4 regions of the Bradyrhizobium sp. USDA 4461 genome follow, and region 1 is predicted to be linked to each of the others. Evidence: predicted binding sites of a transcription regulator. Region 1 holds the regulator's gene; each other region holds the start of a gene.
What was found. The regulator LexA, encoded in region 1, represses DNA repair genes until DNA is damaged. The targets are predictions, from matches to a motif close to TGTTCNNNNTGTGTTCNG.
Positions count from the first base shown of each region.

Region 1 (7,390 bases):
AGCTCGGAAAGAAAGGGCCCCAGCGAGTGGGCACCACACTGAGGCCAAGGTCCGTTCGTCCATCGTGTTCGGCGTCACCCGGTCAGGAGCCAGCTCACGCTGGCGACGAGCGCGATGAATGACATTCCGGCAAAGCCGAGAAAGCCCATCTCCACGCTGTCCATTCGATGAGGTGTCAACATCCCCGCAGTTTGCATCTCGTCTCCGAGACCCGCATTTAAAAATGCATGTCAGAAGCCATGTCCTAATTTCGCTGAGCCCCAAACAGCGGCCGCTCCACCAATTCGGATTTCAGAAACAACGGGCGTGAAGCGACGAGAACGTTTCGGCTCTCGTCGTCCCTGACCGAACACGCCGTCAGCCACGTCACCCCGCATGCTCGCGCCAGTTGGTTCCTGCCCGCAGCAAAAATTCCGCCAGCACTGGATTAACCTATGTAGATGCCATGCAAGGCCATTGGTGGCCGAATTCGCGCGACAATTGTTCGCGCGGGCCGAACGCCATGGGAAAGAAACGACGAAATCGGGTTAAGCAAACGACGTCACTGACCTTCAGACTGCTAAAGCTTGCCGAAACGGCCAGGACCAGGGCAAGCGGCTTGCCGCCTGGAGCCGAACGTGAACGCATGCTGAGGAAGTCACTTGAAGCCCGGCGTGCCCTCGAGATCGAGAAGTTCCTAGCAACCCCGGGGGCTGCAATGCCTTCATAGGCTTGTCGCGCATCCATCGTCCAAACGGCATCCGAAATGTCAGCCGAGCCGATCGAATATCAGGGTCATCGTCTAACGATCGTCGAGCAGCGAGGCGGCGGCTTCCTCGTCGAGATCACGCCTCTTGCGGGCGGTCCTCCGATCAGAACGCAAACCTTCCAGAGCACTCAAGAGGCGATCGCCAGGGCCAAGGCGACCATTGAGAAGCATCCAAGCAAGTGAAGCCGTACGGTTTGCAAGCAAAGCGTCCAACGCGTCGGCGGGCGGACCGGAGCAACATGATTGCTGGACCGATGCGAAAGCTCCATTTTCGAGTTGCGCGACATCCCACGTACTTTAACCAGGTTAAGGCGGGAACTTGGTAGCGGTTGCACGGTGTCGCCGCGCACGAAAGCACAGGGTATCGCGTGATGCGATGCTGGCTTCTGCGGGCTGGGGCACTCCGATGATCCTTCCAAAAGGACCCCTATTCATCATCAACATTTCAAACCCCGACGCCTTCTCGGGGAAAGGCAGCATCATCATGCTTGAATTGGCGGACGAGGATGCCGCTGTAAGAATAGCTCGAAAGATCGCTGCCGAGACAGGACGCTGGGTGACTGTGCGGAAAGAAGACATGGAAGTCGTTGGAACGATATCGCCGCCTACGACACATTAGGCGCGGTGATGACACGCCCCTGAAGACCACGAAGGTGTGCCCCTGGCTCGGGGACAGAGCCAAGGGCACCGGAAACGCCGACCTGCCGTTCCTGTTGGGTGGCGTTTGTTATCCAATACGCGGTGCCAGGTGCTGTCGTTCCTAATGAGCGATCGCCCGACAAGAGACGGCCCAGCGAGGGGCGCGATTATCGACGTCGGCCGCTCCTGGACGCCTGGAGAAGAAGGGTGCAGCCCGCTGAGGGCACACGTCGGACGGCGATGTGTTTGCAGGGTGTTGCGGTCCGGACACGACGGGCAACTCAGCAAAACCTGTCAATCACCGTGCGCGAAAATATTTCGCTTTATCCGAAGCGCAACTCGGTGTATGAATTCCCCGTCTCACCCGACACGAGGGGCGCTTCGCGGTCGTCACGAACGCGGGTCGAGATGCGGTGGACGCCGAATGCGCAGTTGACGAACGCGCATGAGGCGGACGGCGAAATCGTGCAGGCCTGACGCCCTAGCGGTAGGTGTCTCTTCCGATTGCGCAATGCGCGTTGTGAAGACGGTGACAACAAAGCCAAGTCTCGCCGGGGAGAGCACGTATAAGCCGTAAGCCATCGCGCAGGGAAAGCCGGATTGCTCCGCGTTACACCTGTGGTCCTACCCCCGAGCTTTCTACCCCATTGCTCGGGGCCCATGGGTGCGATCGGCACCCGGCTTTCCCTGCGCCCTCACCAACGGAGAGGGCGGAACGAGAAGCAAGACTCGGACAAATCATGTCGCGAGAATGCGGACGTATGATTCACAAGCGGCGCCACACATTCGCCGTCGTCCCGGCGAAGGCCCGGGACCCATTACCCCAAAAGCGAATTGTTGCGCGACGCTGGGGCCACAGCTTGTTTTCAACAACACAACCCTGTGGTTATGGGCCCCGGCCCCCGTGCGCAATTGCGCACTAGGCCGGGACGACACTGAAATTGTGGCGCGAGCATGCGAAGCTATGGATCGAGCGGGAGCCACTGTCAGCACATCAGTCGCATGCCTCCCGCACAAATCGGGGACATTGCCGCCTGCCCGCAATTTTCGTACATGGTTCCACGCAATGACCTCGCACCCCCTCCCCGATTCCGTCGACGTGCTGCTGTTCGATATCGGCCGCGTCGTGCTCGACATCGACTTTGACAAGGTGATGGCGCACTGGGCGCAGCATGCCGGCTGCGCGCCGTCCGACCTCGCCACGCGCTTTGTCGTCGACGACAGCTTCAAGCATCACGAGATCGGCCGGATCGACGATGCGGCGTTCTTCGAAAACCTGCGCCGGACGCTCGGCATCGACCTCACGGACGCCCAGTTCCTCGAAGGCTGGAATGCGATCTTCACCGGCGAGATGCCCGATATCGCCCCCCTGCTCGCGGCCGCGGCGAAGCGGATGCCGCTCTATGCGTTCTCCAACACCAATCCGGCCCATGTCGCGCATTTCTCGGTTGTCCACGCCGAGTTGCTGAGCCATTTCCGCACCGTGTTCCTGTCCTCGAGCATCGGCTATCGGAAACCCGACGCCGCGGCCTACGATCATGTGGTAAAAGCCATCGGCGTGCCGGCGTCGCGGATCCTGTTCTTCGACGACCTGGCCGCCAATATCGAAGGCGCGCGGGCGCGCGGCCTTCATGCCGTCCACGTGACATCGACGGATGACGTGGCAAGGGCGCTGACCGCGCTCGGTATTTGAACCCTGGACTTGAGGAGCTCCGAGCGTGGCCCTGATGCCGGTTGCCGATGCCCTGTCCGCCGTCCTGGCCGGCGCCGAACCGCTGCCGGAGGAGATGGTCGCGCTCGATGCCGCCTATCACCGCACCCTGGCACGCGACCTCGCCGCGCGGCGCACCCAGCCGCCGCAGCCGATGTCGGCGATGGACGGCTATGCGGTGCGCGCCGCCGATGCGGCTGACCTGAAGGCGCGGCTCAAGGTGATCGGCGAAGTCGCCGCCGGCCGGCCGTTCGAGCGCACGGTCGCCTCAGGCGAAGCGGTGCGGATCTTCACCGGCGGCGTGATCCCCGACGGCGCCGACGCCGTCATCATCCAGGAGGACACCGCCGTCGACGGCGACCACATCACGATCACCGAGGCTGCCGCCGTTGGACGGCACATCCGCCCCGCCGGTGTCGACTTCCGCGAGGGTGACGTTCTGCTCGCCGCCGGCAGCCGCCTCTCCGACCGCGCGCTGTCGCTGGCCGCCGCCATGAACCATCCGGAAGTCGCCGTGCATCGCCGGCCGAAGGTCGCGGTGCTGGCGACCGGCGACGAGCTGGTGATGCCGGGCTCGCAGCCCGGACCCGGCCAGATCGTCTATTCCAACGGCTATGCGCTGCGGGCGCTGGCGCGTGCCGAAGGCGCCGAGACCATCGATCTCGGGATTGCCGCCGATACGGTTGAGGCCACCACGGCCGGCATCCGCCGGGCCCGCGACACCGGAGCCGACATCCTGATCACGACCGGCGGCGCCTCGGTCGGTGACCACGACCTGGTCAAGCGGTCGCTGGAGGCCGAGGGCGTCGCGATGGCGTTCTGGCGGATCGCGATGCGGCCCGGCAAGCCGATGATGCATGGCCGGCTCGGGGCGATGCGGGTGATCGGCCTGCCCGGCAATCCGGTGTCGTCCTATGTCTGCGCCTTCCTGTTTCTGGTGCCGTTGATTCGGGCGCTGAGCGGCCGAAAAGCGATTCATCATCGCCGCGCGACCGCTTTGCTCGGCCGCGACCTCGCTGCCAACGACCAGCGCGAGGACTATCTGCGCGCGCGTCTCGAGACGCGCGACGACGGCACGCTGATCGCAACGCCCGTGATGCAGCAGGATTCTTCGCTGCTCGGGAATCTCGCTGCGGCACGGGCACTTCTCGTGCGTCCGCCGTTTGCGCCGGCCGCCGTCGCCGGCAGCGAATGCGAGATCCTGATGCTGCCCGAATAGGGTTTTCTCACCGCGGCGATTGTGCGCCGCCGGGCGTGTTCACCGGAAATTAAGTGGTTGCGGAACACATATCGAACATATAGTGTCCGTTCATGATTTGTTTCGAGTACTGGTGTCTACAATCGGGAGGCCGCCCAGGAGCGCTTGCAGCAAGCACCATGCTCCCTTGGTCAGGCCCGGTCTGCAGATCCCACCGAAGAGTCTCGGAATCGAACGACGCTATCAACCGGGGGAATACTCGAGATGCTCACGCGCAAACAGTACGAACTTCTGCGTTTCATCAATGAACGTCTGAAAGAGGCCGGCGTCCCGCCCTCCTTCGACGAGATGAAGGATGCGCTCGACCTGCGCTCGAAGTCCGGTATCCACCGCCTGATCACTGCGCTGGAGGAGCGCGGCTTCATCCGCCGCCTGCCCAACCGCGCCCGCGCCATCGAAGTCATCAAGCTGCCCGAGCTGTCGGCCGGCGGCGGCAACGGCCGACGCGGCTTCACCCCGAGCGTCATCGAAGGCACCCTCGGCAAGCGCACCTCTACACCGCCGATCGCCGAGGATGACGGCAATCGACCGGTCGCGGTCCCGGTCATGGGCCGGATCGCTGCCGGTACGCCGATCGAGGCGCTGCAGACCCGCAGCCACACCATCAGCGTGCCGCCCGACATGCTCGGCTCCGGCGAGCATTATGCGCTGGAGGTGCGCGGCGACTCGATGGTCGATGCCGGCATTCTCGACGGCGACATGGCGCTGATCCAGCGCAACGACGTCGCCAACACCGGCGACATCGTGGTGGCGCTGATCGACGAGGAGGAAGCGACCCTGAAGCGCTTCCGCCGCCGCGGCGCTTCGATCGCGCTGGAGCCGGCCAACACCGCCTATGAAGTGCGCATCCTGCCGCCGAACCGGGTCCGCATCCAGGGCAAGCTGATCGGGCTCTATCGCAAGTACTGAATTGCAAATAGTTGCGGCGGCGAGGCAAATACTTGCGGCGGCGAGGAACGAGCGACAGATCGGATCGTTCCTTGGAAGATAGCGCGGCATGCGGCCTGCTCGATGCGCTCCGATACCTCTCACGCAGTGTCGCGTGTTTGTGATTGAGGCGGTCTCGGGCGAGTCGTACAATCGCCCAGAAACGAGCTGACACTCGTTCGCTATCGTCCACTCTGGTAGAGGCCCTATGCCTCAAGGAGAGGCACGGGTCGCTACCTCCATTTGAGGAGCCATCCGATGTGTGACTATAGTCTGCACGCCGTGGCATCGCGCCCCGCCATTGTCGGAGAGACGCTGATCACCACGACCTTCCGCGGCACGTCGACCCGCGGCTTTGCGTCGGAGAACGATCCGACTGTCGCGGTCTGCATGCTGCCGGGCACCGAGCTCGCTTTCGCCGAGAACGTTCGCTACGACAGCCGCTGGATCTGGACCAAGACGCTGAATTTCCGCGTCGGCGTGTTCAACGAAGTCGAGCCCGACGTGCCGGATCGCCATCATGATGCGGTCGAATTCCCCGACGGCAGCCATGTGCTGGTGACCCAGCTCGTCGAGGGACAGCGCGTCAGCGTGCTGCAATTGCCGGCACTGCATCCGCCGGTCGCGCAGAAGCCGAAGGTTGTGGAGCGGCGGCCCTCCGCATTTGCGTCGCTGTTTTTGGGTTGAACGCATCGTCGCCGCAGGATGACCCGGCGGCGAGTGACCGAAACGATTTCGAGCGACCCCGGACGTCGGGTTCCGGGGCGCGGCAGGAGATTTCCGTCGGCGGCCGCCTTGGCGCATCATCAGGCGCAGAGGACGTGCACTTACGGAAACCTGCTCGGTGGTCGAAAAGGTCACATGGCAAAAGGCTGGACGCGTCACGGAGCCGGGCCGCTACATGTTCCGGTTCGGCTGGCTGACGGTGACGGCTGACGACCTGAAGGTCTGGCAGCAATTCCCCGAGGCGTCCTTCACCCTCGTCAAGAAGCCCGACGCCGGCCCCGATTCCGACGAATACCATCTCGGCCTGTTCGAATTGCCGGCCGGTCCCTCGCCAGACCCCGGCTAATCCTCACCCTGCAGATCGCTCTCCCCCGGCGTGGCGTCGACGGCCGGCCGTGGCGCGGTGGCGGGGGCGCGGAGCGTCGCCTCGGCCTCGCCGTCGCCGGGAACCGCAGGCGACCATGGCCGGTCGATCCCGCCGGGCTTGACCGCATCGATGGCGTAGCCGTCACTGGTCCGCCGCAGCACCAGCGCGCCGTGACGCCGCAGCCGCTCGGCGTCGACCACCGAGGCCGCGCAGCCCCGCGGCGCCGGCCGGGCGGTGACGATCAGCGCCGCGCGCTCGCAATCATCCACCAGCGCCTCCGGCCGGCTGGCCAGCGCGACGAAGGCGCCGCCGGGCCCCTGGACCACGCAGCCGCTCGGATCGCAGGAGACGCCCTCGCCGAGCGATGCATCAGTGGCGGTCCGCGCATCGGCGTCCGCCGCCAGCCACTCCTTGACCAAAAACGCATCCTTGGCGCTGTGCATCAGATGCAACCGCCCGTCCCCGCCGCGCACCGCGACGTTGCGGCCATCGGCGGAAATCAGCACGTCCGGCTGCGGCACCCTGAGCGCCCAGACCGAGGCCACCACCAGCAGCACCGCGCCCGACCAGCGCAGCGGCGTGCGCAGCAGCCCGAGCAGGATCAGGCCCGCGCTGGCTGCGATCAGCGGCCCGATCCCGAACGCCGCCATCCGGCCGACCGCACCGGGCAGCGCGGCGACCCATTGCGTCACCAGGATCATCCAGTCGATGCCAAAGCCCATGATCGCCCAGAACACGCCGTCGAAGCCGAACGGCATCGCTACGAGCCCGAGCAGGCCGGCCGGCATCACGACCGCAGACACCACCGGCATCGCCGCGAGGTTGGCGAGCAGTCCGTACGGCGTCACGCGATGGAAATGAAATGCGGCATAGGGCGTCGTCGCGAGCCCTGCCACGAGGGAAGCCAGCATCAGCATCGTCAGCTCGCGCCCGCCCCACAGCGCAACCCGCGCGGTCGCCGAATGATCCGGCGACGCCAGCAGGTTCGGCAGCCCGATCTGCACCAGCGCCACC
Region 1 covers NZ_JBSRXM010000001.1:6,408,652-6,416,041, reverse strand. Annotated here, with positions in the region: gene ACVINW_RS30150 (hypothetical protein) at 746-931, shown strand; gene ACVINW_RS30145 (HAD family hydrolase) at 2,454-3,080, shown strand; gene ACVINW_RS30140 (molybdopterin molybdotransferase MoeA) at 3,106-4,317, shown strand; gene lexA (transcriptional repressor LexA) at 4,561-5,265, shown strand; gene ACVINW_RS30130 (hypothetical protein) at 5,542-5,970, shown strand; gene ACVINW_RS30125 (hypothetical protein) at 6,128-6,355, shown strand; partial or broken gene ACVINW_RS30120 (ComEC/Rec2 family competence protein) at 6,352-7,390, opposite strand, start outside.

Region 2 (7,390 bases), 1.1 Mb from region 1:
TTGCTGCCGGAGCAGGATATGCTGCTCGAGGAGGCGATCTATACACCGCTCGCTCGACAAGGGCGGCTCACGGCCTATGCGAGCGATCACCGCTATTACAGCGTCGGCTCGCTGGACCGGCTGCCCACGACGGAAGCCTTTATGCGGCGCAAGCCGACCGTGATCCTCGATCGTGACGGGGTGCTCAACCGCAAGCCGCCGCAAGCGCAATACGTGCGGAACTGGAATGAGTGGGCATGGTGCCCGGGCTCTCTCGAAGCACTCCGGCTACTGCACGACCGCGGCTACCGCACGATCATCGCCTCGAACCAGCCCGGCATTGGCCGCGGCGTCATGAGTGAGGCCGATCTCGAAGCCGTACACGACCGCATGAAGCGAGACGTCGCGCAGGCGGGAGGCCGGATCGACGCGATATACTACTGTCCGCATGGTTGGGAAGACGGCTGCGAGTGTCGCAAGCCGAAACCCGGTCTGCTTTACCAGGCCCAGCGCGACTTCCACCTCGATCTCACGCGCACGCTGTTCGTCGGCGACGACGAGCGCGACGCCGACGCAGCGGCAGCGGCCGACTGTCTCTTCCAGCGCGTGACCGATGCCTGTTCGCTCCTCGACCTCACCCGGCAAATGCTGAATGGAACCCCGGAATATGCCTGACAACAAGCGCATCCTGATCACGGGCAACGATGGTTATATCGGATCGGTCATGGCGCCCTGGCTCCAGCGCCAGGGCTACGATGTGGTCGGTCTCGACACCGGATATTTCTCTGCCTGCACACTCGTCCCCGACCTCGGCGAGGTCCCGACGATCCGTCAGGACCTGCGCGAGGTTACCGCCAACGAACTCGCCGGTTTCGACGCGGTGATTCACCTGGCGGCGCTCAGCAACGATCCGATCGGAAATTTGAACGAAGCCTGGACGCGGGAGATCAACTCGCAGGGAACGATCCGGCTCGCGAAGCTGGCGAAGCAGGCGGGCGTCCGGCGTTTCATTTTTTCATCCTCCTGCATCATGTACGGGACCTCCGAAGCGGCCGTCGTCGACGAAACTGCGCCGCTCGCGCCGCGCACCGAATACGCCCGCTCCAAGGTCGAAGCGGAGATGGCGCTGCGCGCCCTCGCCGACGATCGCTTCTCTCCGACCTATTGCCGCAACGGGACCGTCTACGGCCTGTCACCGCGGATGCGGTTCGACACCGTCCTCAACGATTTCATGGGCAATGCCTTCACGACAGGCCGCATTGTGATCCAGAGCGACGGTACGCCCTGGCGGCCGGTCGTCCATGTCCAGGACGTTGCGCGTGCGTTTCAGGCGGTGCTCGAGGCACCGTTGGAGAGCGTGCATAACCAGGCCTTCAACGTCGGTGCTGACCAACTCAACCACCAGATCCGCGATCTCGGGCAGATTGCGGCACAAAGCGTTCCCGGTTGCGAACTCGCGAGCGTGCCGCAGCCCGGAGCTGATCAACGCACCTACAAGGCGGATTTTGCCAAGTTCAAGCGAACCTTTCCGGAATTCAGCTTCCGATGGACGGCGACGGACGGAGCGAGGGAGCTCTATACCGCATTCCAGAGCATCGGCCTGAAGCATGGTGCATTCAAGGACAAGCGTTTTACGCGTCTGAGCTGGTTGCGGCATCTGCTCGACAGCGGAACGATCGACGAGTCGCTCAGGTGGACGGAGATCCGTGCCAATGTGAGCCGAATTCGAGCCTAAGTGTCGACAGGTCAGGAGGCCGAGCGCAGTGGAAACTCTATCGACGCGGGAACTCGAGCGTGCATCCGTTGTCCCGAACACGGAGTGGCTCAGACCGGCTTACGCCAGCTGGCGTCCGACCGATATCGTCATGACACGGACCCCGCTGCGCATCAGCTTCGCAGGCGGCGGCACAGATTTGCCGGAATTCTACGAGGTTGAGGAAGGCGCCGTCCTGAGCGCGGCCGTCGACAAATACGTCTACGTGACCGTGAAGCGCCACAGCGACCTCTTCAACGAGCCGATCCGGCTCAACTACTCACGCACCGAGCAGGTCAATACGATCGAGGAGATCGACAACAACATTGCGCGTGAGTGCCTCAAGTTTCTCAACATCGAGCCTCCGATCTTCATCAGCACCGTCGCCGACATGCCGGCGTCCACCGGCATGGGCGGATCGAGCGCCTTCGCAGTTGGATTGCTCCACGCGCTCCATGCCTTCCGCGGCGAGCGCGTCACCGCCGGCCAACTGGCCGAGGAGGCCTGCCACATCGAGATGGAAGTGCTCAAGGAGCCGATCGGCAAGCAGGACCAATACGCCGCCGCGTTCGGGGGCCTCAATCTGCTCCGGTTCGGACGCGGCGGCCGCGTCACGGTCGAGCCGCAGCCGGCCCGAAGCGGTTCTGTCGCCTACCTGTTCAGCAACATCATGATGTTCTGGACCGGCCATCAGCGCCCTGCCGCCTCGGTACTCACCGAGCAGCGAAGCAACACGTCACGAAACCTGGACGTTCTGCGGCGCATGCGCAACGACGCCTTCGAGTTTCGTTCCATCTGCTCCGGTCAACAGATCGCGCTCGAGCAGGTGGGCGAAGCTCTTCACCGCGGCTGGACGCTGAAGCGGGGTCTCGCCTCCAAGATCACCACCTCGGAGATCGATGACTATTATACGCGGGCCCTCGAGGCGGGCGCCGAAGGTGGCAAGCTGTGCGGTGCCGGCGGCGGCGGCTTCCTCATGTTCATCGTGAAGCCGGAGAAACGCGAGCGGGTGCGTCAGGCGCTCTCGGAGCTCCCTTTGGTGTCGCTTGGCTACGAGGTACACGGCTCGCGCGTGCTTTGCCCGGCCGGGTGACCCTGGCCTTGGAGAATTCGATGATTTTCAAGACCACCGAAATTAAGGGCGCTTGCACGGTAGAGCTGGAAAAGCGAGCCGACAGCCGCGGGTTTTTTGCCCGCGGCTGGTGCAGCCAGGAGTTCGACGATCACGGCCTGCCCAACCGGATCGCCCAGATGAACATCTCCTTCAACCGCCAAAAGCATACGTTGCGCGGCTTCCATTACCAGGTCGCGCCCTATCAGGAGGACAAGCTCCTGCGCTGCGTGCGCGGCGCCGTCCATGACGTGCTGATCGATCTGAGGCCTGACTCGCCGACGTTCATGCATCACATCACGGTTGAGCTCAGTGCCGAAAACTACCGCATGCTCCTCGTCCCGAAGGGATGCGCGAACGCCTTTCTGACGCTCGCGGACGAGACCGAGGTCACGTATCTCGTATCCGAATTCTACACGCCGACCGCCGAGCGCGGCGTGCGCTGGAACGATCCAGCGTTTCGCATCAAGTGGCCCGCCGAGCCCGCCGTCATCTCGGAAAAGGACTGCAGCTGGCCTGATTTCGTGGACGAGCACCGGCTCGTCGCGACTGCCGATGAGGGGTAGATAGCATGTTCATCGTCGACCGCGAGCTCGAGCGGCTGCAACGCACCGGCACCCCGATCAGGGTGGGAATGGTGGGCGCCGGGTTCATGGCCAAGGGTATCGCGCGTCAGATGCTGCAGTACACCAAGGGCATCGAACTCGCTGCGATCTGTAACCGTCACCTCGATGAGGCCCGCAAGGCCTACGCGGAATCCGGTGAGAGCAACGTCACGCAAGTGCGCCGCGTGGATGAACTCGACGACTGCATCACCCGGAGCCGGCGCGCGATCACCGACGACCCAATGCTTCTTTGCAACGCTGACGGGATCGATGTGATTCTGGAGGTCACCGGCACGATCGAATTCGCGGCCGGCGTGGTGATGCAGGCGATCGCCCGAACCAAGCATGTCGTCATGATGAATGCCGAACTGGACGGCACTCTCGGCCCGATCCTGAAGACGTATGCCGACCGCGCCGGGGTCGTCATCACCAACACGGAAGGTGACCAGCCAGGCGTCATCATGAATCTGTACCGGTGGGTGAAGGGACTGGGTATCAGGCCTGTGCTGTGCGGGAACATCAAGGGTCTGCACGATCCCTACCGCAATCCCACGACCCAGGAAGGGTTTGCCAGAAAATGGGGGATGAAGGCCCCGATGGTTACGTCTTTCGCTGACGGCACCAAGATATCCTTCGAGAACGCGATCGTTGCCAATGCAACGGGCATGCGGGTCGCGCGGCGCGGAATGCACGGTCCGGTCGTCGAGGCCGGCACCCCGATCCAGGAAGCGGTCAACTGGTACCCGGTCGATGAGCTTCTCGACGGTCCCGGCATCGTGGATTATTGCGTGGGAGCGATGCCAAACCCGGGCATATTCGTGCTTGGGACGACGAACGATGCGGTCGAGAAGCACTATTTGTCGCTCTACAAGATGGGAGCAGGCCCCCTCTACTGCTTCTACTGGCCCTATCATCTTTGTCACTTTGAGGTCCCGTTCACGGTTGCACGCGCGGCGATCTTCAAGGATGCAGCCATCACTCCGCTCGGCGCGCCGTGTGTCGATGTGGTCGCAGCCGCAAAGAGGGATCTCAGGGCTGGCGAAGTCCTCGACGGGCTTGGCCACTACATGACCTACGGCTTGTGCGAGAATGCGCAGGTCGCTCACGCCGAGCACCTTCTTCCGATCGGCCTAGCCGAAGGTTGCCGTCTTCGGCGGAACATTGCGCGAGACCACGTGCTCGCGTATGACGACGTCGAGATTCCGGCAGGCCGAATCTGCGACGCGCTGCGCCAGGAGCAAGACACCGTCTTCTTCGGCAGGCCGTCATTCATACGCCCTGCGGCTGCCTAAGGCGGCGTCATCGCGCGTTAGCCTGTTGTCGAATCTCCTCGGAAAACCGCTTCGCACTTTTCTGGATCACGCTTAGGTCAACATCGATATGATGGATTGAAGCTGATCGGATGCGGCCGTCACGAGCCCGTCGAACGACGTCTGACCGTGGGCCGCGGCTCGCAAGATGGATTCGGCAACGTGGGCCTTCAGACCGAACACGGATTGATCGGCCGGCACGCTTGCCATGACCGTATCCAACGCATCCCGCATCGTCTGGATCAGTTCGGAGCTGTACTTCATGGCTATCCTCCGCAGCGTCAGAATAGACCGCATGCGCGAGGCCACCACTCACAACGGCGCGATTCCGGATTGCCTTTTCTTAATGCGATGACCCGATCGTGAATCGGTAGCAGGTTATAGCTCCTTCTCGGCAAGTGCGCGAAACGCATCAGGCACCGACCGAACCGCCTCCAGAGCGACTGAGCCGTATCCGATTGCCTCCCAGCCGAAGCGGTCGCGGATCTTGTCGATCGCGCAGTCCGCCGCCCAGCGCGCGATGCCTGCTGGACTTCCGGGGCGGAGCGCGTCATCGGCCAATCCGAGCGGAAGCTCCAGCGCAAGGTCCCAATGCTCCTCGAGATGCGAGACCGAGATCGCCAACAGCGAAATGATCCCCTCACGGGGATGATCGGCAAGCGTTGCACGCACCAGGTTCTCGGCGAGCCGCGCCAGGATCACCGTCGTGCACACCGGCGCGTCGAGCGTGATCGCGCGGGTCACCGATTTCATGTCTGCGAAGCGCACCCGCACCGTCACGGTTCGTCCGGGCCGCGATTTCGCCCGCAGCCGTGTGGCGACGCGGTCGGCGAGATGCATCAGCGTCGGCCTGATGACCTGCATGGTCGCGGGCTTGCGGCCGAGCGCCGATTGTGCTCCCGCCGATCGCGCGCGCCGATGCGGCTTGAGTTGTCGCGGATCGCGATTGCAGGCCAGCGCGGCGAGCTTCTCGCCTGCCGCCGGACCGAGCAACCGCGTCAGCGAGCGTTCCGACAATGTCGCGAGTTGACCGATCGTCGCAACGCCGATCGCCTCCAGCCGTGCCCGGGTCACCGGCCCGACGCCCCACATCAACTCGACCGGCAATTCGTGAAGGAAGCTGAGCTCCGCGTCGGGATCGACGACGACAAGGCCGTCGGGCTTTGCGACCTGGGAAGCGATCTTCGCCAGATGTTTGGTGCGCGCGACGCCCACCGAGATCGGAAGACCGAGTTCGGCGCGCACCCGCCGCCGGATCGCCGCTGCGATGTCCGCCGGCGCTCCGAACAGATGCGTGCAGCCGGCAACGTCGGCGAACGCTTCGTCGATCGAAATGCGCTCGACCAGCGGCGTGAAATCGCCGAGCACCTCGATGGCCGCGTCGCCCAGCCGCTGGTAATCCCTGAAATGACCGCCGACAAAAATCAGCTGCGGGCACAGCTCGCGCGCGTCCCGTCCCGACATGCCGCCGCGGACGCCGAAGGCCTTGGCCTCATAGGAGGCCGCAAGCACCACCCCGCCCCCGACGGCGATCGGCTTGCCGCGCAGCGACGGATCAAGCAGCTGCTCCACCGACGCGTAAAATGCATCGAGGTCCGCGTGCAGAATGGTGGCTGCCGCTGCCATCTCGACCTGCTTGTGCTCGCCCGACCAAAAGAACAAACTAAGAACAAATCGAAATCCAGTCAACGTGGAATTTGTCCTCCCTTCGCGTGCGCTCGCCGCGCGAAGCAATCGGCCGGCCTGTCCTTCGGCAGGCTTCCCTCCGTCGACGCCGATCTCGGCTCGCTGGAGATCGAGACCGCTGCGCGGCAATCGAAGCGAATCACGCGAGCCGCGGCGGCAGTCGTTCGACCAATCGCGACGACACACAATGCGCCGACTGCCGCAGCAATTCGCTCACTTGCCGGCGTGCGTTGACGGGCAGGCTTTTTCAGGTAGATATCCTGGAATGACCGACCACTCTCATCAGGTGGACTTCCAGGCTGCGGCCACCCTTTACAAATGGCCCTCTCTCAACAACGCCAGGCGAGAGGATCGCGCACCCTATATGGTCGCCAACGCAACGCTCGACCAATGCATTCGCGATTTCATGAGCAAGCCCGACAAGACGCGGCATCTCTACGAGATCCGGACCAAGGCGCAACCTCCGCTCGTCCCCGATGTGCTGTCACCCGAGCACGTGATCGAGCTCTCCAGGCTTCGCGAGTTTCTCTGAACAGCTTGCGCTACGGCGATCGCGACGCGTCGCGTTGGCGGGCAGACTTATCCATCGGTCGTGCGCCTGGGACCGGATTGTTTGCCCCTCGGGGAGCCGTTACACTTCGCTTGACTCTCTGACTGACCGACACCGGCATGGGAGACCGCCGGCTGCGCGATCGGCTGATGGGGCATCGAGAGGCGCCACATGAGATTCAATCTGGCGATCTTGAGTGTGCTGGCTGCAAGACCGGAACAGCGGATTCCGCTCGAGGAGGTCAGTCGCGAGGTCAAGCGCATGATCGCGGCGGGCGATGCGGCCACGAAGTTGAAGCGATCGTCCGAGCTCGGCGACGCCGACGTGTTCCAGTCCGGATGGGCTTCGATCAATGAGGCGGGGCTGCAGATCACGGAGGCCGGGCTTGCGCTATGG
Region 2 covers NZ_JBSRXM010000001.1:7,463,260-7,470,649, forward strand. Annotated here, with positions in the region: gene ACVINW_RS35200 (HAD-IIIA family hydrolase) at 1-654, shown strand, start outside; gene ACVINW_RS35205 (NAD-dependent epimerase/dehydratase family protein) at 647-1,714, shown strand; gene ACVINW_RS35210 (GHMP family kinase ATP-binding protein) at 1,959-2,825, shown strand; gene rfbC (dTDP-4-dehydrorhamnose 3,5-epimerase) at 2,846-3,409, shown strand; gene ACVINW_RS35220 (NAD(P)H-dependent oxidoreductase) at 3,415-4,740, shown strand; gene ACVINW_RS35225 (hypothetical protein) at 4,813-5,022, opposite strand; gene dinB (DNA polymerase IV) at 5,137-6,384, opposite strand; gene ACVINW_RS35235 (hypothetical protein) at 6,710-6,976, shown strand; gene ACVINW_RS35240 (hypothetical protein) at 7,166-7,390, shown strand, end outside.
Region 2: dinB (DNA polymerase IV) is a predicted target of LexA. The motif match lies at 6,413-6,430, and genes of this name have one in related genera.

Region 3 (7,390 bases), 1.5 Mb from region 1:
ACGTTGTAGCCGGCGGCTTTGCCTTCGATGACCTTGCTGGCCGCGCTCGAGTGCGCGGCGAAGTACTCGATCTGGGCCGCCGGCAGCGCGCGGTTCAGCGCGTAGGCGGTCGGTACGGTGCCGATCAGGATCAGCATGATCAGGCCCATGCCCTTCTGACCGTCGTTGGAGCCGTGGAAGAAGCTCACCAGCGTGCAGGTCAGGATCAGGATGCCCCGGATCCACCACGGCGGCGGCTGGTTGCCGACCGGCTCGCCGAACAGTGCCGGCGTTGCGCGCGCCAGCACGGCCTTGAGGATGTAGAGCAGGCCGGCCGCGAGCACGAAGCCGAACAGCGGCGACAGCAGCAGCGCCTTGGCGATGCCGGCGGCCTGCGTCCAGTCCACGCCCGAGGTGCCGTCACGGCCGCGCAGCAGCGCATTGGTGATGCCGACCCCCATGATCGATCCGATCAGAGTGTGCGAGCTCGACGCCGGCAGGCCGAGCCACCAGGTGCCGAGATTCCAGAGGATGGCGGCGATCAACAGCGCGAACACCATCGCAAAGCCGGCGCTCGAGCCGACTTGCAGGATGAGTTCGACCGGCAGCAGCGAGACGATGCCGAACGCGACGGCGCCGCTCGAGAGCAGCACGCCGAACAGGTTGAACATGCCCGACCACACCACGGCGACATGCGCCGGCAGCGAGCGGGTGTAGATCACGGTGGCGACCGCGTTGGCGGTATCGTGGAAGCCGTTGACGAATTCGAAGCCGAGCGCGATCAAGAGCGCAACGAACAGCATGATGTAGGGCAGGAACGACGTGACGCGCGTGCCGGTGGCGTCGACGTCGGCATAGATGCTGTAGGCAACGAACAGCAGCGCGGCCGCAACCACGCCCAAATAAATAACCCCGGTCATGGGGTGGAAGCCTTTGTCGAGGTCCGGGCCCTTTTTCAAGGCGGGCTCGATCGAGCCGGGTAACGCCATATCGCTCATGGTAAACTCCTGTCCCAATGCCTCCGATTTTGATCGATGCATATGACAGGCAATTGAAATCGGGCCGTGAAATGAGGCGTTCGTCTGCGGCCGTGGATATCGAGCGGAGTTTATGTGCAACGCATTGATGGCTCACGCGCCTTGGCGGCCTCGTGGCAATCTTCAGCAATAGACGACCACCGATCACGACGGAGTTCACCGTCCGATTTCGCGAGGTGAGGCAATTGAGGGAGGCGAGGACGTCGCCGGAGAGACGTGGGGCCACGTGGCCAGCACATCTGGATTTCAGCACGCCTGTATTTCAAGTCGCCTGGAATCTAAGTCGTCAAGACTCCGCGTCACCAGGAATCCGGTGCGGACTGGAAGCGAGCGAGAGGGACGAATAGCGAGATGAGGTGGCGCGCCGCACGATCGGGGCTAGCAAACCGCGCGGCGCGCCCGCCTCGGGGTACGCCATGGCGTGAACATGACGCCCGATTACCTGCGGAACATGTCACAGTACCACGGATCAATTAAAGGTTGTAGGTATTTGTTTGCAGCTTAGAACAATTTCACGTTGAAGTGTGGTTCCACAAACCGGTGGAACTCAGGCCGCGCGGGCCGAATTGCGCAACCGTTCCGCGGCGATTTTCAGGTCGCCGATAAAGCGCTGATATTCCAGCGCCTTGGCTTTCTCGTCGGGCAATCGCAACAGATAGGACGGGTGCACGGTGACGAGCACCTTGGTGGCGTCGTGGTTAATCAGATGGCCGCGGTTCTTGTTGATCGGCGTGATCTTGCCGAGCACGCTTTGCGCTGCGGTGGCGCCGAGCGCAACCACGAGTTCCGGCTTGATGGCGGCGAGCTCGCGCTCATACCACTGACGGCAGGCGCGGATCTCCGGCGTGTTCGGCTTCTGGTGCAGCCGGATCTTGCCGCGCGGCACGAACTTGAAGTGCTTCACCGCATTGGTGATGTAGACCTTGCGGCGATCGATGCCGGCTTCCCCGAGCGCGCGATCGAGCAACTGCCCGGCCGGTCCGACGAAGGGGTGGCCGGCGAGATCCTCCTTGTCGCCGGGCTGCTCGCCGACCAGCATCAGCGTTGCGCTTTGCGGTCCTTCGCCGAACACGGTTTGCGTCGCATCCTTCCACAGCGGGCAGGCGCGGCAGGCGGCGGCCTCGTCGCGCAAGGCGGCAATCGTGTCGTGGGCCTGTTTGTTTGCAGTCGGCTTGCGAGGCATCGGCTGATCCTGAGGCTGCTGCGGCTCGGCCGCCCTGCGTGCGACGAAGGGGCCGCTGGTCATGCGCATGGCGTCTTCGATCAGCGGCTTAATGATCGAATCCTCCGGCAGGTTCCTCCAATTGGCCTGCGGCATCTCCATCACTTTCAGCCGCGCCGGATTGGAGAAGCTGTTGTCATGACGCCGCCAGGCCTCCTCGAGCCGGTCCTCGCTCGGCACCTCGGATTTGGCGACGCCCGGCGTGATCGAGATCGCGTGCCCGTCCCAATGGGCGCAGACGTCGGGCGTGAGGATCGACCACGGCATGTCGGCGAAACGGCCGGCGAAGAAAGGCGCGGCGAGCTCGACGACGTGATGCTCCGGCTCGAACCAGGCGACGTAATGCGCCGTCCGCTCGCGGCCGATCTCGCGAAAGCGGAGCTGCGCGTGCATCCGGTCGATGTCGCGATAGACCGCGCGCGCCATCGCGTGGACCTCGGCGACGTCGGGATCGGCGGTCGCGCCGAGCAGATCGTGGTGGCTGCGCAGCCGCCACAGCAGGCGATAGAGCAGGGCGAAGCGCCGATCGTCGCGATGCAGGATCGCGGCCTTTGCGAGCTCGACGAATTTGGCCGACACGCTGAACTGCGCCTGCGGCGTGTCAGGCCATTCATTCGCGCAGGCGGCCGACGACAATTCGTCGTCGCGGCGTATGGTCCATGTGACCTCAGCGGGCTGCACGTCATGTGTCGCCAGGCGCCGCGCGGCCTTGCGCCAGCCCTCGAAATCGGTGTCGTTGTCGAGCACGATGATACGCATGCGATTGCTCCATTTCCGTCACGCCGCCATTTTCGGGGCCTTCCGCGCCCGACGTTGCGAGCGATCCGGCTGCGGCCGCTGTTCGGCTGCTGAATCCCATTGATTCCACTGATGAATCGATGGGCTCACCAATCCGATTGACTCCGCGGGCCCTGTTAGCTTTATATTAGAACATATCATGAACAAATGGGCCAGTCCCTGGTTCTCTGTTCAGATCAGTGACGGCCTCAAATTTTGGTTGGGAAGGAGCGGCGCATATGAATGGCGCACGCATGGGTACGCTTGCGTCTCTGCGCGGCAGCATCGCGCGCATCGAGGCGGCATCGGAGGCGGCGATGCCGAACCGCGTCGCGCTCGGCCACACGAGTGCGGACGCGATGTTGCGCGGCGGGCTTGCGCCGGCCGCGCTGCACGAGGTGTTCGCCGCCGGCCATCAAAGCGGTGCTGCGACCGGCTTCATCGCGGGGCTTGCCGGACGCGTGTCGACGCGCAAGCCCCTGGTCTGGGTGCGGCAGGATTTTTCCGATCGCGAGAACGGCGCGCTGTCGATGCGCGGCCTTGCCGAGCTCGGCCTCGATCCGCGCCTTCTGGTCACGGTGCGTGCCGCCGATGTCGACGGCGCCCTGCGCACCGCGGCCGATGCGCTGGCCTGCGATGCGCTCGGCGCGGTCGTGCTCGAAATCTGGGGCCAGGCGCGCCAGCTCGATCTCGTCGCCAGCCGCAAGCTGACTTTGGCCGCGCAAGCCTCCGGCGTCACCGCGCTGGTGCTGCGGATCGCGGCGACGCCAATCCCCTCGACCGCGGAGACGCGCTGGATCGTGCGCGCGGCGCATTCGCCGCCCGGCCACGCCGCAAGCGCCTGGGGCGCGCCGCGCGTCGAGGCCGAACTGGTGCGCAACCGTCATGGCCCGGTCGGGCGATGGATCATGGAATGGAAATGTGATGAGTGCCAATTCAGCGAACCGTCGGCGTATCCTCAGCCTGTGGCTGCCACGCCTGCCCATCGACCGCATCAAGCGCAAGCTCGCGCAGGACATCGCCTCGCGAGCTGAGCTGGTTGCAAGCGAGCTGAGCCGATCTTCAAGTGAGGTGAGCACATTGGAAGGGCTCTCTCCCCCCTTGCGAGGTCCGAAGCTCGCTCTCGAAGTTGGAGAGAGGGGTAGCCACGAGCACCGCCCGTGGGGCTCACCCCTCTCCCTCACCCTCCCCCGCAAGGGGGGAGGGAACCCATCCGCTCATGCGTCCCTTACGAACGAGGCGAAACAAGCGGACCTCCCCAGCGTCGTCGTCGCAAAAGACCACAACGCCATCCTGCTGCATGCGATCGACGAGGCCGCGGTGCGCGCCGGGCTGTCGGTCGGGCTGCCGCTCGCCAATGCGCGGGCGATCTGCCCGGAGCTCACGGTCTATGATGCCGATCCGGCCGCCGATCTGAAGACGCTGAACGACATCGCCGACTGGTGCGACCGCTTCACGCCGCTGGTCGCGCTCGACGCGCCATACGGCCTGTTCCTCGACATCACCGGCTGTGCGCATCTGTTCGGCGGCGAGCGGGCGCTGCTGCAAATCGTGACTCATGCGCTGAGCCGGCGCGGCTTTGCCGTCAGTGCCGCGATTGCCGGCACCTCGATCGCGGCGCGCACGCTGACGCGTCACGCCTCGGGCAAGATTGTCGCCGATGGCGAGGAGGCGCAAGCGGTCGGCCCGCTGCCGGTGTCGGCGCTCGGTGCCGATGCCGCTGTGACCACCGGTCTGCGCCGCGCCGGGTTGAAGACCATCGGCGATGTCGCCGCGCGCGCGCCGCACGAGATCTCGGCGCGGTTCGGCGCCGCCTTCACCACCTTGCTCGGCCACGCGCTCGGGCGGGGCGATGCCCCGATCAGCCCGCGCAAGCCGCCGCCCGATTACATCGTCGAGAAGCGTTTCCCGGAGCCGATCGCGACCGACACCGTGATCGCACTGACGCTGCAAAACCTCGCCAAGATGCTGGTTGCGGCGATGGACAGGCAAGGCAAGGGCGCGCGGCAGCTGGAGGCGAGCTTCTTCCGCACCGACGGTGCGGTGCGCACGATCATGGTCGAGACCGGGCGGCCGGTGACGCGGCCGGAGATGATCGACCGCCTGTTCCGCGAGCGGCTCGATGCGCTCAACGATCCGCTCGATCCCGGCTTCGGCTTCGATCTCATTCGTCTTGCCGCCGGGCGTACCGAGATCGTGGTGCAGCAGCAGCGCGATCTCGACGCGACCGTGCACGACAATGACGAGCTCTCGGCGCTGATCGACCGCATCGCCGCCCGCATCGGGGGGAAACGCGTCGTCGTGCATCTGCCGCTCGAGAGCCACATCCCCGAACGATCTGCGCTCGCATTGCCGGCGCAGCATCATCTGGCTGCCGCCGGCGCCGCCGCCTGGCCGGAGCGCGTCATGGGCGAGCCGCCGCTGCGGCCGCTCAGGCTGTTCGAGCCGCCCGAGCCGATCAAGGTGCCGTTCGCGAGCGTGCCCGACGGCCCGCCGCATCAATTCACCTGGCGGCGCGCCCTGCACGCGGTGGTGCGGGTCGAGGGCCCCGAGCGCATCGCGATGGAATGGTGGAAGCAGGACGGCGCGGCACTGACGCGCGACTACTTCCGCGTCGAGGACGCCGAGGGCCAGCGCTTCTGGATTTTTCGCGACGGCCTCTACGAGAGCGAGCTGCGCGACGAAGAGGGCAGGCCGGTTCCGGCCAACTGGTATGTGCACGGGTTGTTCGCATGACGCAAAGCAAGCGAAGTGGAGGCCGGTTCGCGTGAAGAAAACGCGTCAAAACGAGAATCCCATGCCCGACTATGCCGAGATCGGCATCACCAGCAATTTCTCCTTCCTGCGCGGCGGCTCCGATCCGCGCGCCTATGTGCATCAGGCGAGCGAACTGAAGATTCCCGTGATCGGGCTCGCCGATCACAACACGCTGGCCGGCGTGGTGCGGGCCTGGAAGGAGCTCGACAGCGAGAAGGTTCTTCATCCGCCAAAACTCCTGATCGGCGCCCGCATCGTCTTCACCGACGGCACGCCCGACATCCTGGTCTATCCGCGCGATCGCGCCGCCTATGGCCGGCTGTGTCAGCTCTTGACCCGCGGCAAGCGTGGCCGTGGCATCGAACGGGTCGAGAAGGGCGACTGCCGGCTCACTCTGTCCGATTTGATCGATTTCGCAGAAGGCCAGCTTCTGGTGCTGGCGCTGCCGCATCGGTTCGAGGCGTCGAAAGCGCTCGATCTGCTCGCGCAATTGAAGGCCAGCGCCGCCGACGGCGTCTGGCTGGCCGCAAGCCTGCTCTATCGCGGCGACGACAAGCGTCGCCTGGCGCGGCTGCATGATCTCGCTACCGATGCCGGTGTGCCGCTGCTTGCCACCAACGAGGTGCTCTATCACCATCCCGCGCGCCGCCCGTTGCAGGACGTGCTGACTTGCATCCGCGAAAAGACCACGATCGAGGCGATCGGCCGCAGGCTCGAGGCCAATGCCGAGCGGCATCTCAAGCCGGCGCATGAGATGGTCCGGCTGTTCCGCGATTTGCCGGATGCGATCGCGGAGACCCTGCGCTTTGCCGCGCGCATCTCGTTCTCGCTCGACCAGCTCAAATACCAGTATCCCGACGAGCCGGTGCCGCCGGGCAAGACCGCGCAGCAGCATCTGGAAGATCTGACCTGGGCCGGCGTCGACAAATATTTCGGCGGCGAGATCGACGACAAGCTCCGCGCCACCCTAAACAAGGAGCTGGCGCTGATCGCCGAGCTGAAATACGCGCATTACTTCCTCACCGTGCACGACATCGTGCACTATGCGAGGAGCCAGAACATCCTGTGCCAGGGGCGGGGCTCGGCGGCGAATTCCGCGGTCTGCTACGTGCTCGGCGTCACCTCGGTCGATCCGACCAAGGTCGATCTGTTGTTCGAGCGCTTCATCTCCAAGGAGCGGCTGGAGCCGCCCGACATCGACGTCGATTTCGAGCATTCGCGGCGCGAGGAGGTGATGCAATATGTCTATCGCCGCTACGGCCGCCACCGCGCCGCGATCATCGCCACCGTGATCCATTATCGTCCGCGCAGCGCGATCCGCGATGTCGGCAAGGCGCTCGGGCTGACCGAGGACGTCACCGCGGCGCTCGCCGACACCGTGTGGGGCAGCTGGGGCAAGGGCCTCAACGACATGCAGGTGCGGCAGGCCGGGCTCGATCCGAAAAATGCGATGATCAACCTCGCGGTCGAGCTCGCCACCGAGCTGATCGAGTTTCCGCGCCATCTCTCGCAGCATGTCGGCGGCTATGTGCTGACCCAGGACCGGCTCGACACCTACGTGCCGATCGGCAATGCCGCGATGGAGGACCGCACTTTCATCGAATGGGACAAGGATGAT
Region 3 covers NZ_JBSRXM010000001.1:7,867,971-7,875,360, reverse strand. Annotated here, with positions in the region: gene ACVINW_RS36960 (inorganic phosphate transporter) at 1-977, opposite strand, end outside; gene ACVINW_RS36955 (UdgX family uracil-DNA binding protein) at 1,564-2,997, opposite strand; gene ACVINW_RS36950 (ImuA family protein) at 3,255-4,049, shown strand; partial or broken gene ACVINW_RS36945 (Y-family DNA polymerase) at 4,273-5,751, shown strand; gene ACVINW_RS36940 (error-prone DNA polymerase) at 5,813-7,390, shown strand, end outside.
Region 3: ACVINW_RS36950 (ImuA family protein) is a predicted target of LexA. The motif match lies at 3,165-3,182, and genes of this name have one in related genera.

Region 4 (7,390 bases), 4.6 Mb from region 1:
ACGCCGATCGGCGGATGCGGGCCCTGCAACGGCTTGATGTGGGGTTTGAGGAAATCGAACATCGTGTCCGGCTTCGACACCGTCCAGAACTTGCCCTTGTGGGTCCACGGCCCCGGCTCCGACCACATCTTCAGGATGATCTCGAGCGCCTCGCGGGTCATGTCGCGGTTCTGGCCGGACATGCCGTCGACGTTGAACATAGCCCAGTCGCTCGGCAGCCCCGAAGCCGCGACGCCGAAATTGAGCCGCCCGTTCGAAAGATGGTCCAGCATCGCGACGCGGTTGGCGAGTTCGGCCGGGTGATGATACGGCAGCAGGAAGCCGCCGGGCCCGATGCGCAGATTCTTGGTCTGCAGCAGCGCCTGCGCCACCAAGAGATCAGGCGACGGGTGCGGCTCCCACGGCGCGGTGTGATGCTCGCCGATCCAGGCTTCCTGATAGCCGAGCTCGTCGAGCCAGCGCAGCGTTTGCAGGTCCCAGTCGTGGCCCTCCTTCAATCCGCACTCCGGCGGGTGCGAGGGCATGGTGAAGTAGCCAAGCTCCATGTGCGTTCCTTCCTTCGCGTTGGGTTCAGTCATGCAATGCGTCTTGCCGCGCATTCACGCGACAATCAGCAAGCGCTGTGCCAGAGAGGAAATCGCAGGGAATGGACGGGAACGGCCGGATTTCGGCCGGCTGCGGCCGTACGCCGGGCTCAGTAGCGCTGCGACCGTCTCACCGTCGCGAGACGTGTCGCAACGGTGAGACGCGCAGCTAGCGTGTCAGATCAGCCCGCCGCGCGGCGCGGCATCGCGTTGTTGCTATCGGGCTCCGACGGCGGCGGGAGCTGCATCAGGATGGTCTGGCCCATCGAGGCGATCTCGATGCCTTCCTCCTGGAAGCGCCGCTTCATGCGGCGGTTGAACTCGCGCTGCACCGACCAGCGGCCGCCGTCGGTGCAACGGATCTGGCCGACGATGGTGACGACGGAGCCGTCGACCTTGTCGACGCCCCACAATTCGAGATCGCCGCGGATCAGCGCGCGATACGCCGTCTCCTGGCGCATCTGCGCGACGATGTCCTTCAGCACCTCGCCGGCGCGGTCGGTGTCTTCCTTGTAGGAGACGTTGACGCTGACCGCGGCATTGCCGGCGCCGCGGCTGGCGTTGGTGATGGTGGTCACCGCGCTGAACGGCACGACATGCACCGAGCCGTCACCGGCCCGCAGCCGCATGGTGCGGATCGAGACGTTCTCGACCACGCCTGACAGCCCCGACACCGTGACGGTGTCGCCGACCTGCACGGTGTTCTCGATCAGGAGGAACAGCCCGGTGATCAGGTCCTGCACCAGCTTCTGCGAGCCGAAGCCGATCGCGATGCCGACGATGCCGGCGCCGGCGAGCAGCGGCGCGACATTGACGCCGATCTCGCTCAACGCCGTCAGCCCGACCACCGCGACGATCATGCAGAACAGCGCGGTGCGCAGCATCGGCTGGAAGGTGCGCAGGCGCGCGGCGCGGGCGTAATGCCCCTCGCGCGACAGCGTGTCGATCTGCCGGTCCATCAGTGCGTTGGCGACCTCCCAGATCACGGCCGCCGCGAGCGCGGCGATGCCGATCGTCACCAGCGCCGAGATCAGACGCGAGCCGATCTGGCCGCCGTAGAACCAGACGATGGCATCGACGCCCCACACTTCGAGCAGCGCGACGAATCCGATCAGGGCGATCACCGCCGTGACCACCTTGCGCAGCAGCGGCAGATAGCGGTTGGCACGGGTCTCCAGCCCCGGGAAGCGCTGGATCAACTCGGGGCTGATGCGGAAGCCGCGATCGATCAGGCTCAGCACCACCATGGTGACGAGACGGGTGACCAGCAGCACCGCGATGGTGCCGACGAAATATTGCAGCAGCAGCGAATAGCCGTTGCGGATGTTGAGCGCCCACACCGCCCACAGCGCGAGGTCGAGCGCGATCGCCAGCACATGCCAGAGCGCCGCGAGGCGGTTGCGCGTCCGCGCCGCAAGCCCGGTGCGATCGGCCGGCGCGCGGATGACATCGGCGACCTGGCGGCGGCATTGCAGGATGATGACGACGATGAAGAGGTGCACCACCAGCATCACCAGCCGGATCAGCGCGGCATAACCGGCGCGATGCAGGCCAAGCAGCAGCGCGACGTTGGCAAAGGCGATGCCGGAGACGCCGACGGCGACGATGCGCCTTGCCCAGATCTCGATATAGGCTGCGGTCTCGGCACGGACCCGGAACAGGCCGAACGGCCCTGCCAGCGCGCGCACCGCGCAGATCAGGACACGCGAGAACACATAGGCGTTGACGACGGCGAGGATCACCAGCCGCGTGGTCGACTGATCGCCGATCTCGGTGCCGAGCAGCGCGGTCGCGGTGCCGCCGAATACCACCACCGGCAATAATTCGAGCAGCAGGCGGCCGAGCACGAAGGGCAGCCGGACCAGCGACTGCCAGGCCCGTGCCAGGCTGAGCCGGCGCCGATGCAGCTCCGGTTCCGGCGTGACGTCGGCGACCGACGACGGCGGGTCGACGCTCGCGAGCGTCTGCACCGGCATACGCGCGGTCTGCGGCAGCCGCGCCTCGAGGAACGCGACCGGCCGCTTGATCAGGCGGAACACCACCCATTCGGCCACGAGCGCGCAGCCGAACACCAGCGCCAACTTCCAGGCGATGTCGATCAGGAGGCCATAGGCCGCCGGATCGTTCGCGGTGCGCACGAACCAGTAATAGAACGCGGGAAAATGCGTCAGCGTGCGCGCGACGTCGGCGACTTCGCGCGACATCTCGCCGACCTGCTCGGACACCATCAGCAAAAGCTGTGCGCCGAGGCTGTCAGCGGTGAGCGGGATCGGCGAATGCTGCTCGGGCGGCGGCTCCGCAGCCGCCGGCTGGGCAGCAGCCTGCGGCGAGGCATTGGCGATGGCGCGCAGCGTGTTGATGATCTCGCCGCGCTTCTTGTCGTCCTGCAGCGTCTCGAGCGCGCGCTTCGCCTGCTCCGGCGTCAGATTGTCACTGGTACCGGATTGCGGCGGCGCCGGCTTGGCGCCCGGCTGAGCCAGCGCGGGAGAGACGAACAAAGCGAGGACGAGAAGGATCGCAAAACGAAATGTGTGCGACACGAGGGCCCTCTTATGAAAAGTCATTGCGCGACGGCTCATCCCTGAAAGGAATCAGCTCACGCGCTCGTGCCATGTCGGATGCTCCTTTTCGCCCCGATGATGTGTCGGAAGTTTGCCGCTGTGGCGGCCATGTTTTGGCATTTGCCGCAACACAAACGTCACAGGTGTTGAGCGGCGTTTACGCATGCAATGCGCTTCTCCGCTGAGCCGAGCCGGCCGATCACGCCACACGTCAGGGATGAGGCGGGGGAATCTTTCGCTTGACGAAGGCCGGCGGCCATGATGTTCTTATTTTGTTCTTTTGGTTCCGATTGCGTTTCGAGGTGATCATGCACGACGTGTTAAGCGACGATGGTCCGGTCCGGCTCTTCATTCATGACGACGATGAGACCCCGCTGGAATTCGTGCAGGATTTATTGCGTACGGTGTTCGGGAAATCCGAGCAGGAAGCCGTTGCCTGCGCTGCCTTGATCGAGGCCAACGGCGCTGTTCCCTGCGGGCCATATCCGGGGCCGGTCGCACGGGCCATCTTCAACTCGGCGAAGTGGCTGATCCGCTCCAACGGCCAGCCGTTGATGATCAGCACCGAATCCGCCGACGCCAGCCGCCCCTGCGATCTCTGCGAAGCGCCAAGGGCCGTGACGGAGATTTTGATCCCCGGTACGACGACCGCATCGCTGTGCAGCGATTGCCTGCTCGCGGCACGCCGCAGCTCGGAAGAACTGCCGGGCGAGACGTTTCGATCCGCTTACGTCGCGCTCGACTGGCATTTCGCCGGCGTGCCGCGCAACCTGATCGTGACACGGGCGCGACAGTTTCCGGGCCATATGCGCGCCGACGTTCAGGTCGCGATCGACAAGCTGTTCACCGATCCAATCCACTTTTTCGGCATCCATGAAGAATATCGCTACGAGACGCTCGACTTCGCGGCGCTGATGAAGGCCGGCCGGCATGCACCAGCGATCGCGCCGCCACAATATCGCGACGTCGATATCGGCGAGGCCGAGCCGGTGAAGTGCCTTGCCAATGGACTATGGCTGTGTCGAACCGGTGAACTGCGCTACGCTGTGCTGCTGACATTCTATCGCGAATATAATCACGAGCCGTCGCTGCGGATCGAGCTTGCGTTGCCCGCCGGTGCGGCCGGCAACGCTTTCGTGCAGCGCACGTTCGCCGAGCTGGAAACGGCCGTGCACGCGGCACGCTCCTATCGCGGCAAGATCCTGTCGCTGGAGGATGGCGCCAATTATCGCGGACGTTCGCAAGGCTTGACCGTGCATCGGCTGCCGACGGTCGCGCGCGGCGACGTGATCCTGCCGGACCGGACGCTGCGGCTGCTCGACCGCAACGTGCTCGATTTCGTCGAAAGCCGCGACCGGCTGCGCAAGCTCGGGCAGTCGACCCGCAAGGGCATCCTGCTGTACGGGCCGCCCGGCACCGGCAAGACCCACACCATCCGCTATCTCGCCACCAACCTGCCAAACCACACCACGCTGATCATCACCGCCGAGCAGGTCGGTCTGCTCGGCGCCTATATGAGCCTGGCGCGGCTGCTGCAGCCGACCATGGTCGTGATCGAGGACGTCGATCTGATCGCGCGCGACCGCGAGGACATGGGCGGACCGTGCGAGGAATCCCTGCTCAACAAGCTGCTCAACGAGATGGACGGCCTGAAGGAGGATTGCGATATCCTGTTCGTGCTGACCACCAACCGGCCCGAAGAGCTGGAGGGCGCGCTCGCCGGCCGGCCCGGCCGCATCGATCAGGCAATCGAGGTGCCGTTGCCCGACGAGCCGGGGCGCGGCAAGCTGATCCGGCTCTATGGCCGCGGCCTGCCGCTGGAGCCGCCCGTCATCGAGGCAGCGGTGCAACGTACCGAAGGCGTCAGCGCCGCCTTCATCAAGGAGCTGATGCGCCGTATCGCCCAGGCCAGCATCGCCCGCGGCGGCGGCCAGGATGTCACCGCCGAAGACATCGACGGTGCACTGAACGAGATGTTGTTCGACGGCGGCCGGCTCAACGTCAAGCTGCTCGGCGGCGCGCAGGGAATGAGCACGGGGTGATACCAGGTCAGCGCGTCAAAGACGCCGGCAGCAGCAGCTCCCGCTCGCCGCCGGCGAGCCGGGCAAGCTGGTCCGACATCCGCGCCAGTACGTTTTCCCAGGCCTGCGGCCTGTCCTGACGGAACAGCCGCATGGTCGGATACCAGGGCGTGTCGGCCCGATCGCGCAGCCAGCGCCAGTCGAGCGCATAGGGACACAACATCCAGACCGGGCGGCCGAGCGCGCCGGCGAGATGCGCCACCGAGGTGTCGACGGCGATCACGAGGTCGAGCGCGCAGACCGCCGCCGCGGTGTCGGCAAAATCGCCGAGCGTCGGCGCGAGGTCGACCACGTCATTACCAAGACGCCGCAGCACCGGCGCATCGTCGGGCCTCGGCTCCTTCTGCAGGCTGTAGAGCTGCACGCCAGGCATCACCAGCCGCGGCAGCACGGCATCGGCCGGCAGCGAGCGCTGGCGGTCGCCCTTGTGCCTGGCATTGCCGGCCCAAACCACGCCGACCTTCAGCGCGGAGACGCTGCTGAGCGCCTCGCGCCAACGCGCGAGCTTGGTGGCATCGGCCCGCAGATAGGATACCGCCGATGGAATGGTCTCGACGGTGGTGCGGAAGATCCGCGGCAGGCTCAGCAGCGGCAGTTGCAGGTCGAACGGCGGCAGCGGCTCGCCGCGGGCGAATATCGCGACATCGGGCAGCATCGGCCGCAGCAACGCGACCAGCGCCGGCTGAACCTGCAGGATGATCCGGCCGCCCGTGCCGGATAGCATCGGCACATAGCGGACGAAATTGATGGCATCGCCGAGGCCGTATTCTGCAAACAACAGCAGCGTGCGTCCCGCCAGCGGCTCACCCTGCCATTCCGGCTCGTCGAACACCGGATCGCCGTCACTGAGCATCTTGGATTTGCGCCGCCACTGATACTCTTCGAATCCCTCCTCGAACTCGCCGTTCATCAGGAGGAAATGGGCGTGGTTGTAGTGCGCGAGCGGCTGCGTGGGATCGAGCGTGATGGCGCGGCGCGAGGCCACCAGCGCAGCATCGATCTCGCCGGCATTGCGCAGCGCGACCGCAAGGTTGGCGTAGCCCTTGGCATAGAGCGGATCGAGCTCGATGGCGCGCCGATGCGCCGCGACCGCCGCCTCGACCAGATTCTGCGCCTCGAAGATGATCCCGAGATTGGTGTGCGCGGCGGCGTAGTCCGGCTTCAACGCCAGCGCGAGCTCGGCGCAGGCGATGGCGTCGTCGACTTGTCCGAGCTCGAACAGGCCGGCGCCGAGATTGTTGAGGATGACGTGGTCGGACGGGTCGCGGGCCGAGACCTGCCGGTAGATTCGGACCGCCTCCTCGCGCTCGCCGAGCTCGTGCAGCACCATGGCCAGCAGGCGCTGCGGCACGAGATTGTCGGGATCGAGCGCGATCGCGCGGCGATAATGCACGACTGCGTCCTCCAGCCGGCCCTGGCGGTAGAGCGCCGCGCCAAGGCCGCTATGCAGCCCCGGATGATCGGGCTCGGCGGCAAGCCCGCGGCGATAGGCCGTGACGGCGGCGTCGAGCTTTTTCTGATCGGTCAACGCGTTGCCGAGGTTGAGCCAGACGCCGCGATAGGCCGGATCGCGCGCGATCACCTCGCGATAGGCCTGCTCGGCCTCGACCGGCCGCTGTTGCGCTCCCAGCGCAACGGCGAGGTTGAAGCGCGCGCGCGTCAGGCCGCCATCGAGCGCGATCGCGCGGCGAAACGCCGTCTCGGCTTCGTCGAAGCGCAACAGATCGCACAACGCGACGCCGAGCTTGACCTGCAGGCCGGCATCCTGCGGCCGCAGCGCCACGCCACGCTGGAACGCCGCCACCGCGCCATCATGCTCGCCTTTCACCGCAAGCGCATCGCCGAGCGTGGCAAAGGCCGGTCCATGAAGCGGATCGAGGCTGAACACCCGGTTCAGCAGCACCGCGCCTTCGGCGGCGCGATCGGTCACGAAGGCGATCACGGCAGACAGATGCAGTGCCGGAATATGATCGGGATCGGCGGAGAGAATGTCGCTGCACAAGGTGCCGGCCTCCGTCGCACGGCCCGCGCCATAATGCGCCACCGCATCCTGCAACATCCGATCGACCGCCACACTGCCCACGATACAGCCCCCCAAAGACCCCGATGGGGATTAAACGAACGGCTCCGCCAAATCCGGCACGCGAAGTTCGAATCGGCGCAT
Region 4 covers NZ_JBSRXM010000001.1:1,768,884-1,776,273, forward strand. Annotated here, with positions in the region: gene ACVINW_RS08320 (LLM class flavin-dependent oxidoreductase) at 1-545, opposite strand, end outside; gene ACVINW_RS08325 (mechanosensitive ion channel family protein) at 767-3,124, opposite strand; gene ACVINW_RS08330 (ATP-dependent Clp protease adaptor ClpS) at 3,454-5,187, shown strand; gene ACVINW_RS08335 (tetratricopeptide repeat protein) at 5,195-7,285, opposite strand.
Region 4: ACVINW_RS08330 (ATP-dependent Clp protease adaptor ClpS) is a predicted target of LexA. The motif match lies at 3,408-3,425, and genes of this name have one in related genera.